Pueribacillus theae: one gene and its partner. The protein of the gene in region 1 interacts with the protein of each later gene in a pairwise test. Links are inferred from orthologs where the notes say so. Each region holds a gene or a part of one and is shown on either strand. Other genes may lie near its edges. The genes, in order: DCC39_RS11360 and DCC39_RS09520.

The links.
Region 2: the proteins of DCC39_RS11360 (region 1) and DCC39_RS09520 interact in binary tests that used the Bacillus subtilis proteins (3 or more experiments, as listed by UniProt). The link is inferred for Pueribacillus theae from one-to-one orthologs.

What each region holds. Positions count from the first base shown.
Region 1 is NZ_QCZG01000022.1:56,580-62,946, forward strand. Bases 1,770-4,769 are described here. They hold DCC39_RS11360 (ABC transporter permease), read left to right. Parts: upstream 1,770-2,648; coding sequence 2,649-3,890; downstream 3,891-4,769. Other genes in these bases: DCC39_RS11355 (ABC transporter ATP-binding protein), read left to right, coding at 1,770-2,656; DCC39_RS11365 (RtcB family protein), read left to right, coding at 3,959-4,769. Outside these bases: DCC39_RS11335 (Ger(x)C family spore germination protein), read left to right, coding at 1-121; DCC39_RS11340 (CLC_0170 family protein), read left to right, coding at 143-346; DCC39_RS11345 (SPFH domain-containing protein), read left to right, coding at 478-1,320; DCC39_RS11350 (Arc family DNA-binding protein), read left to right, coding at 1,458-1,625; more of DCC39_RS11355, read left to right, coding at 1,757-1,769; more of DCC39_RS11365, read left to right, coding at 4,770-5,113; DCC39_RS11370 (general stress protein), read left to right, coding at 5,216-5,602; DCC39_RS11375 (winged helix-turn-helix transcriptional regulator), read right to left, coding at 6,073-6,367.
Region 2 is NZ_QCZG01000017.1:24,737-31,785, reverse strand. What follows is about bases 1,033-4,714. They hold DCC39_RS09520 (efflux RND transporter permease subunit), read left to right. Parts: upstream 1,033-1,427; coding sequence 1,428-4,514; downstream 4,515-4,714. Other genes in these bases: DCC39_RS09525 (TetR/AcrR family transcriptional regulator), read right to left, coding at 1,033-1,326. Also shown: DCC39_RS09530 (ABC transporter substrate-binding protein), read left to right, coding at 1-387; more of DCC39_RS09525, read right to left, coding at 493-1,032; DCC39_RS09510 (enoyl-CoA hydratase/isomerase family protein), read left to right, coding at 4,775-5,563; DCC39_RS09505 (3-hydroxyacyl-CoA dehydrogenase), read left to right, coding at 5,739-6,893; DCC39_RS09500 (winged helix-turn-helix transcriptional regulator), read right to left, coding at 6,954-7,049. UniProt on the Bacillus subtilis protein: Required for self-resistance to surfactin, an antimicrobial lipopeptide surfactant produced by B.subtilis. Also required for swarming motility.

The DNA of each region.
Region 1 (6,367 bases):
TCCATCATATTGGAATAAGCAAGTTAAAACAAAGGAAAATTGGCACAATATTTATAAAGACATCGATATTCATGTTGAAATGACAACACATATTCGTAGAGTGGGAATGAAAGAAAAATAATCGTACTGAAGGGAGTAGACGATGACTGATATAGATTATGCATATTATATTGTTGTGCTTTTGATCGGAAGCGGGATATTTGTGTTATTCATTGATGTGAATACATATAAAAAGGCAAAGATGAAAAAGGAAAAAAAGTATGCACAAATTTTGGGCTGGGCAAATATTGTTGTTGGAACAGTTTTTTGTGTCTCTTGGTGGGTGTACCAAAGATGGCTATGGTGAAACAAAATCTATTTCTTTAAGAGGTTGAACACGCACTTTAAAATAGTAAACCAATTTACTTCGGTTTGCTATTTCTTTTTTGATACAAAAGTGATATCATTATAATATAGAAATGAAATGGGGGGAAATGTATGAATGAGAAAAATGCATGGCGGTTAAATGGTTTTATAGGTGTTTTGTTGATTGCAGTTTTTCTTGGATTAAGCGTGTTTTCGTTTTATAATGGCAGCTTCGTTCCGGCGATTCTTTTGTTGATTGTTGCTGTCATTTTGGGAAGCGGCATTACGGTTATCCAGCCGAATCAGTCCGTTGTCGTTATCTTTTTTGGAAAATATCTTGGGAGCATTCGGGAAAGCGGCTTGTTTTTAACAGTTCCTTTTACACTAAGAAGGACAGTATCTCTCCGTGTAAGAAATTTTAATAGTAAACGGCTCAAGGTAAATGATGTAGAAGGAAATCCTATTGAAATTGCCGCGGTTATCGTGTTTAAAGTGGTTGATTCTGCAAAAGCAGTCTTTGATGTTGATAATTATGAGGAATTTGTTGAAATTCAAAGCGAAACGGCGATTCGACACGTAGCAACGAAGTATCCGTACGACACGTTTGAGGATGTGGAGCTTACGTTAAGAGGCAATGCTGAAGAAGTCTCGAATGAGCTGCAGGTGGAATTGCAAGCACGGCTAAATGTTGCAGGTGTCGAAGTCACCGAAGCAAGGCTTACGCATTTAGCGTATTCTACAGAAATTGCGAGTGCCATGCTTCAGCGTCAGCAAGCTTCAGCAATCATTTCTGCTCGCAAAAAAATTGTAGAAGGTGCTGTTGGCATGGCGCAAATGGCTATTCAACAGCTTGAGAAAGATAATGTGATTGATTTAGATGAAGAGCGTAGGGTAAATATGGTCAATAATTTAATGGTAGCCATCGTTTCTGATAAATCGACTCAGCCAGTCATTAACACGGGAAGTCTTTACTAATTTAGAGGATAGAGGCTAGAAGTTAGACTGGAAGAAATCGGCGAAATGCCGATTTCATTTTTTAAAGTTAAAGTCCGAAGGCCTATTTGTTGAAATCAGAGGAAGAGCCGATTTCATTTTAAAAAGAGGGGGTTTTGATGGCTAAGAAAAAGAGTTTCCCTTTGCGGATCGACCCTGAACTATATGAAGCCATTCAATCATGGGCGAAAGATGAGTTTCGAAGTGTCAACGGGCATATTGAGTTTCTATTAAGGGAAGCAGTGAAACGGAGTGGCAGATTGCAAGGAAAAAAGAAAGACAACTAGCAAATATATGAGTATCCAAAGATGTAAATGGCATCTGTTGCCAAAACAGATGCCATTTAATTTTTGTATTGGTTGTTGAATCTGGATGTGCGACAATAACAGGGAGAGAGTCTTAATGGGGGGGAAGATTTTTGGGGTTAAAAATAGAACATGTGACAAAAAAATACGGATCATTTTCCGCGGTTGATGATTTAACATTGGAAATTCCAGAGAAGCGGATGTTTGGACTGCTTGGGGGGAATGGCGCAGGGAAAACGACGACTTTCCGAATGGTGCTCGGTTTGCTTTCGCCGACTGAAGGAAAAATCACTTGGAATAATGCAGCGATTGATTACAGCAAAAGCCACATTGTCGGCTATCTTCCAGAGGAACGGGGGCTTTATCCAAAGCTTAAAGTACGCGACCAACTTGTATATCTTGGAAGATTGAGAGGAATGGACAAAAAAGCAATCCTTGTACAAATGGAAAAATGGCTTGACCGCTTTCGGGTGCCTGAATACGCAAACAAGCGTGTAGAAGAACTGTCGAAAGGAAATCAACAAAAAATCCAGTTTATCGCTGCTGTGATTCATAAGCCGGAGCTGCTCATTCTTGATGAACCATTCAGCGGACTTGATCCCGTGAATGTGGAGCTTTTGAAAGAAGCGGTCATTGAACTAAATCAAAACGGAACAACGATCGTCTTTTCAAGCCACCGTATGGAGCACGTCGAAGAGCTTTGTGACCAGCTATGTATTTTACATAAGGGAAAGCCTGTTGTTCAAGGGGGTTTAAGAGAGGTAAAACGATCATTTGGCAAAAAGAATGTCATTGTCAAGGCCGATTTCCCTCTGGATGATTTGCAATCAATCCCTGGCATCGTGAAATATAAACAAACGGTAGAAGGCGCTGAAATGCAAGTTGAAAGTGAAGAAATCTCGCAAAAAATATTAGAACATATTGCAGGCAAAGGTTTTATACGCAAGTTTGAGCTTGAAGAGCCGTCGCTTCACGATATTTTTATCGAAAAGGTCGGTGTTTCCTATGAGTAAATTTTGGACGGTTCTTTTTCATACGTATATAAGCCGGGTGAAAACGAAGTCATTCATCATCTCTACAATCATTACGATGCTTTTTGTGCTTGCATTTTTAAACGTCGATAAAATCTTTGCGCTATTTGAAGATGATGAAGTAAAACAAGTTGCGGTTATTGATCAAACCGAACAGTTATTTGATCCGCTTGTTAAACAAATTGAACAGAGCGGCGATGAGATTGAACTTCATAAATTTGAAGAAGATGAAAAAGCTGCGGAAGACGCTATTCACGAAGGAGAGCTTGACGGCGTTCTCATCCTCTCATTCAATGATGAAGGATTGCCTGAAGGTGTTTTGAAAGCAGGTACAGTGACAGAAGAAAAGTGGATTGGCCCTTTGGAAAACGCACTTCAACAAATGAAAGTAATGATCGCAACGAATCAGTTAGAATTGTCACCGGAAGAGGTTGCCGCGATTTATGAACCCGTTTCATTCGAACGGATTGCGATCGAAGAAGGTGCAAAGACAGAGACGGAAGTAGCACAGGCTACCTTTATCGTGAATTTCCTCACGATTCTCATTTATATGGCTGTCCTAATCTATGGCATGATGATTGTAACGGATGTCGCACAAGAGAAATCATCAAGGGTCATGGAAATTCTCGTTTCCAGTGTGTCCCCAGTTGCCCAAATGTTTGGGAAAATCTTTGGGATTGCCTTACTTGGTGTGACGCAAATCGTTGTGTTGATTCTCGTTGGTTTCTTGTCCATTCAATCAACATCCAACACGGAAGACAGTATCGCTAATGTGTTACAGCTTAACCAGCTTCCAGTCTCGACACTTGTATACGCAGTCGTATTTTTTCTACTAGGTTTCTTGTTATATGCGACGCTTTTAGCCATGCTCGGATCACTCGTTAGCCGTGTTGAGGATGCCAATCAGGTCGTTACGCCTGTCGTAATGCTAATTATCGCAGCGTTCTTCTTGGCGACTTTCGGTATGAATGCACCTGAATCGACGTTTATCACAGTGATGTCATTCATTCCATTTTTTACGCCGATGCTTATGCTCATGCGTGTTGGGATGCTGCAAATACCGGTATGGGAAATCGCATTAAGTATCGGGTTGTTAGCTGGAACTGTTGTGCTTTTTGCAATCATTGGCGCCCGGATTTACCGCGGCGGGGTTTTAATGTACGGGAAAACGTCTTTAAAAGACATTAAACAAGCGATCGCACTTACGAAAAAATAAAAGGGTGATTTTTTGTGCAAACAACGATTTTTGGGGATCATGATGAAAATACGTTAAGACAGTTCAATATGTGCTTAAACGAGGGAAATACCGTTGGCGGCGTACTTTGTGCTGATGGCCATTACGGATACAGCCAGCCGGTTGGTGGCGTAATTGTTTATGACAAGCAAATTTCACCATCAGGAGTAGGCTATGACATCGCGTGCGGCAACAAAGCGGTAAAAACAAATCTGAAATATGAACAAATTAAAAACGTTGTACCAGCCATCATGGATGAAATCGCCAACCGAATTTCGTTTGGCATTGGCAGAAAAAATAAAGAAAAAGTCGATCATGATCTTTTCGATGATCCAAACTGGGACGTTTATAAAGAAATTGGCAAGCATGAGCATGATCAATTAAAAAAATTGGCAAAGGATCAACTAGGGACGGTCGGATCCGGCAATCACTTCGTTGATCTGTTAATTGATGAAAAAACAGATGATGTATGGATTGCGAACCATTTTGGAAGCCGTGGTTTTGGACATAAGACGGCGAGCGGTTTTCTTAACTTGGCAAATGGCCGAAAGTTTGCAGATCGAGCACCTGGTGAAAGTATGGAACAGCGACCGACATTAATTGATTTGGACAGTGATTTGGGCGAGATGTATTACAACGCAATGCATCTTGCAGGGCGCTATGCTTATGCTGGCCGTGACTACGTCATTGAACAAGTGTTATCTATTCTTGAAGCAGAGCCGTTGTTTGAAGTGCATAACCATCATAACTTTGCCTGGAAAGAAACGCATAACGGAAAAGAGTATATCGTTGTTCGAAAAGGGGCGACACCGTCTGCTCCTGGACAGCTTGGATTTGTTGGCGGCAGCATGGGTGACATCTCTGTCATTGTCCGCGGGAAAGACACAGAAGAAAATAAAAAAGCCTTCTACAGCACCGTTCACGGCGCAGGAAGGATTATGAGCCGAACCCAAGCGGCCGGAAGAATGAATTGGAAAACGAAAAAACGGACAGGCGGGAAAATTACGGTTGAGCAAATGAATGAAGCAGTAAAAAAATTTGGTGTTGAACTTAGGGGAGCAGGCACAGATGAAAGCCCATTTGTTTACCGAAAGCTTCGTGAAGTATTAGATGCACACAGCGGCACGATTGAAATATTGCATGTCCTGAAACCGATTGGCGTCTGTATGGCAGGCGCGAATGAATTTGATCCTTATAAAGATTAGTTTAATTTTCTGGATGGGCGGGTAATACACTACTACACCTTCTATAGAAGTTTTAAAGAAATTTTCCTTAAGGAAACAAAAAAGGTTAGGAGTTGTTAAATGATGAAACCATCTGTCCGAGAATTTACGAATGACCAAGAATTGATCAATGCGGTAAACGAACTTTCTTCTCAAGGATTTGACAAGGACAATCTGTATGTTATGGCACACGATTCTGATCGTGAAGATCGCTTAGCAGATCAAAGTGACGCAAACGAAGTTGGATTAAAAGAATTGGGCCTCGGAAGCGCTGTTAAAAATTTGTTTAGTTCAGAAGGTGATCAGCTAAGGACAAAGCTGGAAGAGCTTGGATTCTCTGAGATGGAAGCGGAGCAATACGAAAGAAAATTAGACGATGGGAAAGTGCTGCTAATCGTTTGCGATGACGACGGGAAATCCTCTGGCTATATGTCAAATGACAGTATGGACAGCCAAGAGCCATACATGTAAAAACAAAAGCATGCTTACGTTTCAATTAGTAAATAGTGTAGCCGGTGAGTGTCATTAGACTTACCGGCTTTTTTATCGCCTTTTTTAAAAAAATGTGTGCCAAAGTTCGACAAGTGCAGAAAACTTGAGTGCCCAGTGTAACAGAAAACACCCACAGGAAAAATGTCTTCCTATGGGTGTTTAAATTTTGTTTTTTAGCAACAATCGAATGCTATAGATCATGAACAGTGTCACTGACTGTCAACATCATTAAAACAGTTTGAGCCGCGGTAAAAATTCTTCTGTTTTGGACCTTATACGACAGAAGCCCTACCTCTCTTCCGTTCTTACGGTTCCTAGACCGCGCCAGTATGAATAAGATTAATTAGAGACGATTCTTTGAAGTTGCTAAAAACGATCCATTATTACGGATACAATTGACCATTATATCACTTCATTCATAAAATAGAAAGATGTCTTTTTAAAAGTGCTCAGACGTTCACATCGCTCCATCTTTGAATCGCTTCAATGACTTCTTTTAAAGAGCTTCCCTTTTTCGTTAATGTATATTCAATTCGGACGGGTGTTTCAGCATAAACAATCCTTTTTACGATTTGAAGCTGCTCAAGTTCTTTCATTCGTTCAGTAAGCATTCTGTCACTAACGCCGGGCATTTGTTTTTTTATATCTTTGAATCGCTTAGGGCCGCCCAATAGTACGCGAATAATCATTCCTGTCCATTTCTTTCCGATAATTTGGATGGCAACTTCAAATTTAGGACACATC
Region 2 (7,049 bases), on another replicon or contig:
GAAGCGGCGGTAGCGCTTACGTGGTCGGGCCAAGCGGCTGATATGATGGATGAAAATGAAGACATTGATTACATTGTGCCGAAGGAAGGCTCGAACCTATGGTTTGACAACATGGTCATCCCACGTACCGCTACAAATATTGAAGGCGCCCATGAGTTTATCAATTTCATGCTTGACGCTGAAATCGCAGCCCAAAACGCCGATTACGTCGGATATTCAACACCAAATGTTGCGGCAATGGATTTGATGGATCCGGAAGTAACAGGGGACGAAAGATTTTATCCAGACGAAGAAACGCGTGAACATCTTGAAGTGTATAAAAATCTTGGACTTGAGATGCTCGGGCATTACAATGACTTATTTCTTGAGTTTAAAATGAAAAAATAATTTTTAGTGGGGTTTGTCTAAAAGTCCCTAAAGCAAATGAGGTAGAGATAAACAGTTCGTTTTTCTCTACCTCATTTTGTGAATTTTAATCCCGGACTCCTGCCCTTATAAGCGATAATAATTTCGCAGCAAATAAGCGATCCATTCGCAATCTGGATGATTGCGCAGGTTTTCTATTAGGCCTTTTACAATGGCAGGAGCCAAATTTGGGTCGTGTAAGTTTCGTTTGAGAAGAATGAGTGATTCCTTTTCGATCGATTCTTCGATTTCCTCCGTTTTTTGTTCAATCATTTCAATGATGTCCTCTTTCGTTATTTCTTCAAGACCACTTTTATATTTCATCAATTGAAATTGTTGTTCTGTAATAAATGGAATGGTAATATTTTTTGCTAATAAATTGGTTTTTTCCACAAGTGATTTTGAGAGTAAGTCAATATCCAATTTGATGTTATTGCTGAATAATAGTAATTCCCCATACATATTCAAAAAGCTTTTAATGCAATAGAGCAAGTCAAACTTAGATTTTTTAACGTTTTTCCCATACAAACGTTCAATCATCGTTAAAATGCACTTCTCTAATAACTGGTCATAGTAACGTATTTTGCTAATAAGCTCTTCATTAAAAGTTTGTGTCTCTTTAATGAAAATTTTGGCGAAATCAGCGTGCTGATGAAAATTATTATAGGATGCCCGGTAAAATTCATATAAAAGTTGATTTTTGTTTGTGTTTTTGACTATATGGTCAAAGTTGGCAATTGCTTTCATCATGAAACGATCGATTAATGCTAAAATTAGTTCATCTTTCGATTTAAAAGATAGATAGAAGGCGCCTTTAGAAATCCCGCAATGTTCAGTGATCTGTTGAACAGAAGTTGCCCTAAAGCCTTGGTTTGCAAAAAGTTCCAATGCCTTTTCCATAATCAACTGTTTTTTTACCATTGTAATTCTTCTCCCTTATGAACTTTTAATTGACAGCTGACCATTCAGTCATTATTATAAGATAATGGGTTTTAAAAATCAATTTAAGGGCTGGTGTAAAGGTGAAGGGCTTAGTTAACTTTGTAATAAAAAATAAGTTAGCCGTTTGGTTACTTACCATTATTATTGTTTTTTCCGGTTTGTATTCAGGAACGCGCATGAAGACGGAGATGATTCCAGATATTTCAGTACCATACTTAATGGTGACAGATGTTTATCCTGGTGCAACTCCTGAACAGGTTATGGAAGATGTCTCTATTCCTATAGAGAAAGCGATAGAAAATTTAAAAAATGTGAAGGCTGTTTATTCCAATTCTTATTCTAATGTTGCTAGTATTCAAGTGGAATATGAGTATGGGATCGATATGGGTGAAGCGAATCGAGAGCTGAAATCAGCATTAGATTCTGTATCTTTACCGGAAGGAACAGAAGAGCCGGATGTTTCGGCAATTAGCATGGATATGATGCCAGTTGTGGCTCTTAGCGTAAGTAGCACAACCGAGGATGTTGTAGAATTAACGTCAACAGTCCAAGATATTTTACTGCCAAAAATTGAAAAGCTCGATGGTGTTGCTTCAGCAACGATTACAGGGCAACACATTGAGGAAGTAGATCTTGTCTATGATAAAGAAAAGATGGCAGCACTGGACTTAACAGAAGAATCCGTGAAAGAAATCATTCAAGCTAGTAATTTAGCGGTTTCATTAGGGCTTTATGAGTTTGAAGAAGGGGAACAAGCTGTTGCAGTTGATGGCAAATTTATGACATTGGATGAGCTGGAAAACATGTTGATTCCTGTCACACCTTCAGAAACGAATCCATCCCCTTTTGTAAAGCTAAAAGATATCGCCAAAGTTGAACTGGTTGGCAAAGTTGAATCTGTTTCCCGCACAAATGGAAAAGATGCCATTGCCATTCAAGTTGTGAAAGGGCAAGAAGCAAATACGGTAGAAGTTGTCAACCGTGTGAAGAAGCTAATTAAAGAAGAGCAGAAAAAAATTGATGGCCTTGTCATTGATGTGTCCCTTGACCAAGGGGAGCCGATCGAAGATTCCGTCACGACAATGATTGAGAAAGCATTGTTCGGTGGTTTGATCGCTATTTTAATCATTCTGCTTTTCTTGCGTGATTTCAAATCTACGATGATATCCATCATATCCATCCCTGTTTCCATCTTAATGGCTCTGTTGCTATTACATTGGATGGATATCACACTAAATATTATGACTTTAGGGGCAATTACGGTAGCTATTGGACGAGTCATTGACGACTCAATTGTCGTTGTTGAGAACATTTATCGACGTCTCCATCTGGAAGGCGAAAAATTATCCGGACGTGCGCTCATTCGTGAAGCAACGATCGAGATGTTTCGGCCAATCTGTTCATCTACCATTGTAACAGTAGCGGTTTTTGCGCCACTCATTTTTGTCGGTGGGTTAGTAGGAGAGTTATTTCTTCCATTCGCATTAACGATGACTTTTGCCTTGGGCGCATCATTACTTGTTGCCATTACGATTGTTCCGGCACTCTCACACTTTTTATTTAGAAAAAAATTGTATGGTGAAAAAGGAAAAAGCAGGCATAAAGGGGTCGGGAAACTAGCAAATTGGTATAAAGGCGGTCTTAACTGGACATTAAACCATAAGATAATAACCTCGCTATTCACGATTGCTTTACTCGTCGGAAGTTTGATGTTAACTCCATTAATCGGTTTTAGTTTTTTAGGCAGTGAAGAAGAAAAAGTAATGTATTTAACTTATACTCCTGCTACAGGTGAGCTAGATGAAGATACTTTAGAAAATGTGGAAGAAGTCGAACAGGAGTTATTAAAACGGGATGATATTGATATTCTTCAAGTTTCGATAACGGATAGTGGTGATCCTACTGCCTTAATGATGGGTGGTGGCACAAATGGGGCACTTATGTATGTCATTTTTGATCCAGATATGAAGAATTTCCCTGAAGTGCGTAAGGAAATTGAAGATTATGTTCTTACTATCGACCAATCAGGCGAATGGAAGAGCCAAGATTTTTCTTCGATGTCCTTTTCATCGAATGAAATTAGTTACACTTTCTATAGTGAAGATTTAGATAAATTAAATGAAGCGGTTAAAAAAGTTGAAGATGTTATGAAGGAAAATGGCCAACTAGAGGATGTTTCCTCCAATATGGAAGATGCTTATGTTGAATATACATTTAACGTCAAACAAGATGAGTTATTAAAATATGGCTTAACAGCAGGTCAAATTGTAGGAATGTTAAAGCCGCAAACAACAAAAGAAGTGTTGACAACAATAGAAAAGGACGGCGACTCAATAGATGTCATTGTTCAACAAAAGCAAACCGAACAGCCAAAATCGATTGATGACATGTTAAAGACGGAAGTACCAACAGCATTAAATACAACAATGCCGCTTTCTGAGCTGGTAACTGTTGAGAAAGGTACGACGCTTAATACGTTAGCGCGCAGTAAAGGCGAATATTATGCAACGGTTTCCGGAACGATTACCGATAAAGATATTTCAAAAGCAACTTCTGAAGTAGAACAAGCGATTGATAAGTTAGATTTACCAAAAGGTGTTTTCGTTGATGTTGCTGGTGTTGCTGCCGATATGGAGGAAACCTTCACACAATTAGGTATGTCCATGCTTGCTGCGATTGCGATCGTCTATTTTGTTCTTGTTGTCACATTTGGTGAAGGTGTCGCGCCGTTTTCGATTCTGTTTTCATTGCCATTTGCGGTCATTGGTTCATTTGTTGGCTTGTTTCTCGCCGGTGAAACCATTTCCGTTACCGTAATGATGGGTTTATTAATGCTCATTGGCATCATTGTAACAAATGCGATTGTACTGGTAGACCGAATTGTCCGGATGGAACGCGGAGGTATGGGAATGCGCGATGCAATCTTAGAAGCGGGTGCTACCCGTCTACGTCCCATTTTGATGACAGCCATCGCAACGATTGGCGCATTAATTCCGCTTGCTGCAGGTGCTGAAGGTGGCGGAGGATTAATTTCGAAAGACCTTGCGATTACGGTCATTGGCGGTTTAGCAAGTTCAACCTTGTTAACATTATTCATTGTACCGATTGTTTATGAAATTCTATCAAAAATGTTTAAGAAAAACCGGAAGGAAATAGAGGAGAACTAAGAAACAAAGGGCTGTCCAGGAATGATTTTCTGTGACGGCCCTTTCTATTTTTAGCAAAACTACATACAAAAAATCAGGTTCATTTGCCAAAATGACAGAAAAGTGGTTTTTAACAAATATCATCTGGCTTTTAAAATTTATCAATGTACTTTATGGTTTTTTAGACGTAACTCTTTTTTGTTGCAATAAAGTATTGTACAAAAATTTTGATTCATGGATAATGAAAGAGATGAGGATTAATTAAAAATGGGGGTATGGTGATGGGAGTCCTTCAAATTACGACGGAAAATGGCGTGAGAGTAATTAAGCTGAATCGCCCTGAAAGGCTTAATGCCATTAATGATGAACTAAGCAGCAAGCTTGAACTGGCAATTGAAGACGCTTCAAAGGATGATGAGGTAAGAGTGATCATCCTCACCGGAAGCGGGAAAGGCTTTTCATCTGGGCTCGATTTATCAGAGTTTTCCAAAAGGGATCCAGCTACGATGACTCGGGCGATGAAGGTTGATAATTTAGGCTGGGTTGGGAGACTCGCATTGGGAATCGTCCATAACGACAAGCCTGTTATTGCCGCAATTAATGGTATTGCTGCAGGAGCAGGATTTGCCTTAACGCTCGGCTGTGACTTTCGGTTTATGTCTGAATCTGCACGGGTAACTGCAGGGTACATACGGAGAGGATTAAACCCTGATGCGGGCATGACTTACTTTTTGCCGCGGCTTATCGGGCCAACAAAAGCGAATGAATTAATTTTAACAGGAAGAGATGTTTATGCGGAGGAAGCAGAACGAATCGGACTTGTGAATGCTGTATATCCTGATGAAGAATTTCATGGGCGTGTGATGGATTTCGCAAAAGGAATTGCGGAAGGCCCGCCGATTGCGATGACTTTCTCTAAACGCCTCCTTGCAGCAAGCCAAGATTCCAACCTTGAGACATTATTAAAGCAAGAGTTGTCTTCAATAAGAGTATGCTTCGGAACAGAAGACGTAAAAGAGGGCATAAAAGCCTTTGCAGAAAAGAGAAAACCTATATTTAAAGGGCGATAAAATAGTGTCAGGAAGCGTGGCCGAATGCCCGCTTCTTTACCCTGCTTAAGTTTTGCCTGCAATTTACTAGTCATTTCTTGACTTTTCACGACACCTGCTTTATAAATGTTTTAACGAAAATTCATTCCAAAAACAGGATATATAAAAAAACTTTTAACGGGAGTAGGAGGGCTTTATGAAAAAGGAAATTTCAAATGTTGCTGTTATCGGTGCAGGGGACATGGGGCATGGTATTGCCCAAGCAGCAATACTCGGAGGGTTAACCGTTTATTTATATGATGTAAATAAGGAGTCAATCGACCGAGGCGTAAACAGGATCAATCAAAGTTTAGAGAAACTAAGAAAAAAAGAAAAAATTAGCGAAGAAGAATTAAACGAAGCCCGCAGCAATTTACATCCAACGTTGGATTTTAAAGAAGCTTTATCAAGCGCTTCATTTGTTTTTGAAGCGGTTCCGGAGATATTGGATTTGAAGCAAAAACTATTTAAACAGATGGGAGAAGTTGCCCCAAAAACGGCGATCCTTGCATCAAATACATCAAATATGAGTATTACAAAAATTGCCGAACATGTTCAAAATAAAGATCGCGTTGTCGGCGTGCATTTCTTTAATCCGGTTATTCTCATGGAATTAGTTGAGGTCATTCGCGGAAGCGAAACAAGTGATGAAACGATTCAGACCGCCTATGACCTATGCTTAAAAATGAATAAAACCCCAGTACGGGTAGAAAAAGATAGCCCCGGCTTTATTGTTAACCGAGTGAACGCACCGGTATCTGTATTTATAGAAGCGATTGCTGACGCGGGGATTGCAGAACCGGAAGAAATTGATGCTTTAATAAAATCTCATGGAAAACCAATGGGCCACTTCGAGCTTATGGACTATGTAGGGCTAGATATTGTTTATGATTCATGTCAATATAACAAGGAAGTGTTGCATCCTAATTATGCGCCCAGTCGATTGCTTACAGAAAAAGTTGACAAGGGCGATTTAGGCAAAAAGACTGGAAAAGGGTTTTACGATTGGTCAAATGGTCGCCCTTCCATTGATCTCAATAAAAAAACGGACAAAATTGAATTGAACGATATCCTATTCGTGAAGCTGAATGAAGCCGCTAAGCTCGTTGAAGAAGGTGTGGCAACACCAAAAGATATTGATCTGGCAATGGTTTTGGGCACAGGAGACACAGTAGGGCCGATTGAAAGCAGCAGAGGGTTTGCTCTTTCTTTTATTACGAAACGGCTTGAGTCACTTAGTGAAGAATTAAACAAAACCGTCCTAAAACCGGCTGGCATATTGTATAAAAAACCTGAATCCATTTTTTATTAAAGAAACGAAGAATAACAAAACTGCCTTTTTCCATATTAAATAGTGGAAGCAGGCAGTTTTTTAATTATCGTCGCTTTGGAGCCATTTTTGCGACCAAATTTCAATTTCATCCATTAGCGGTTTAAGGGAGCTGCCTTTTTCCGTCAATGAATATTC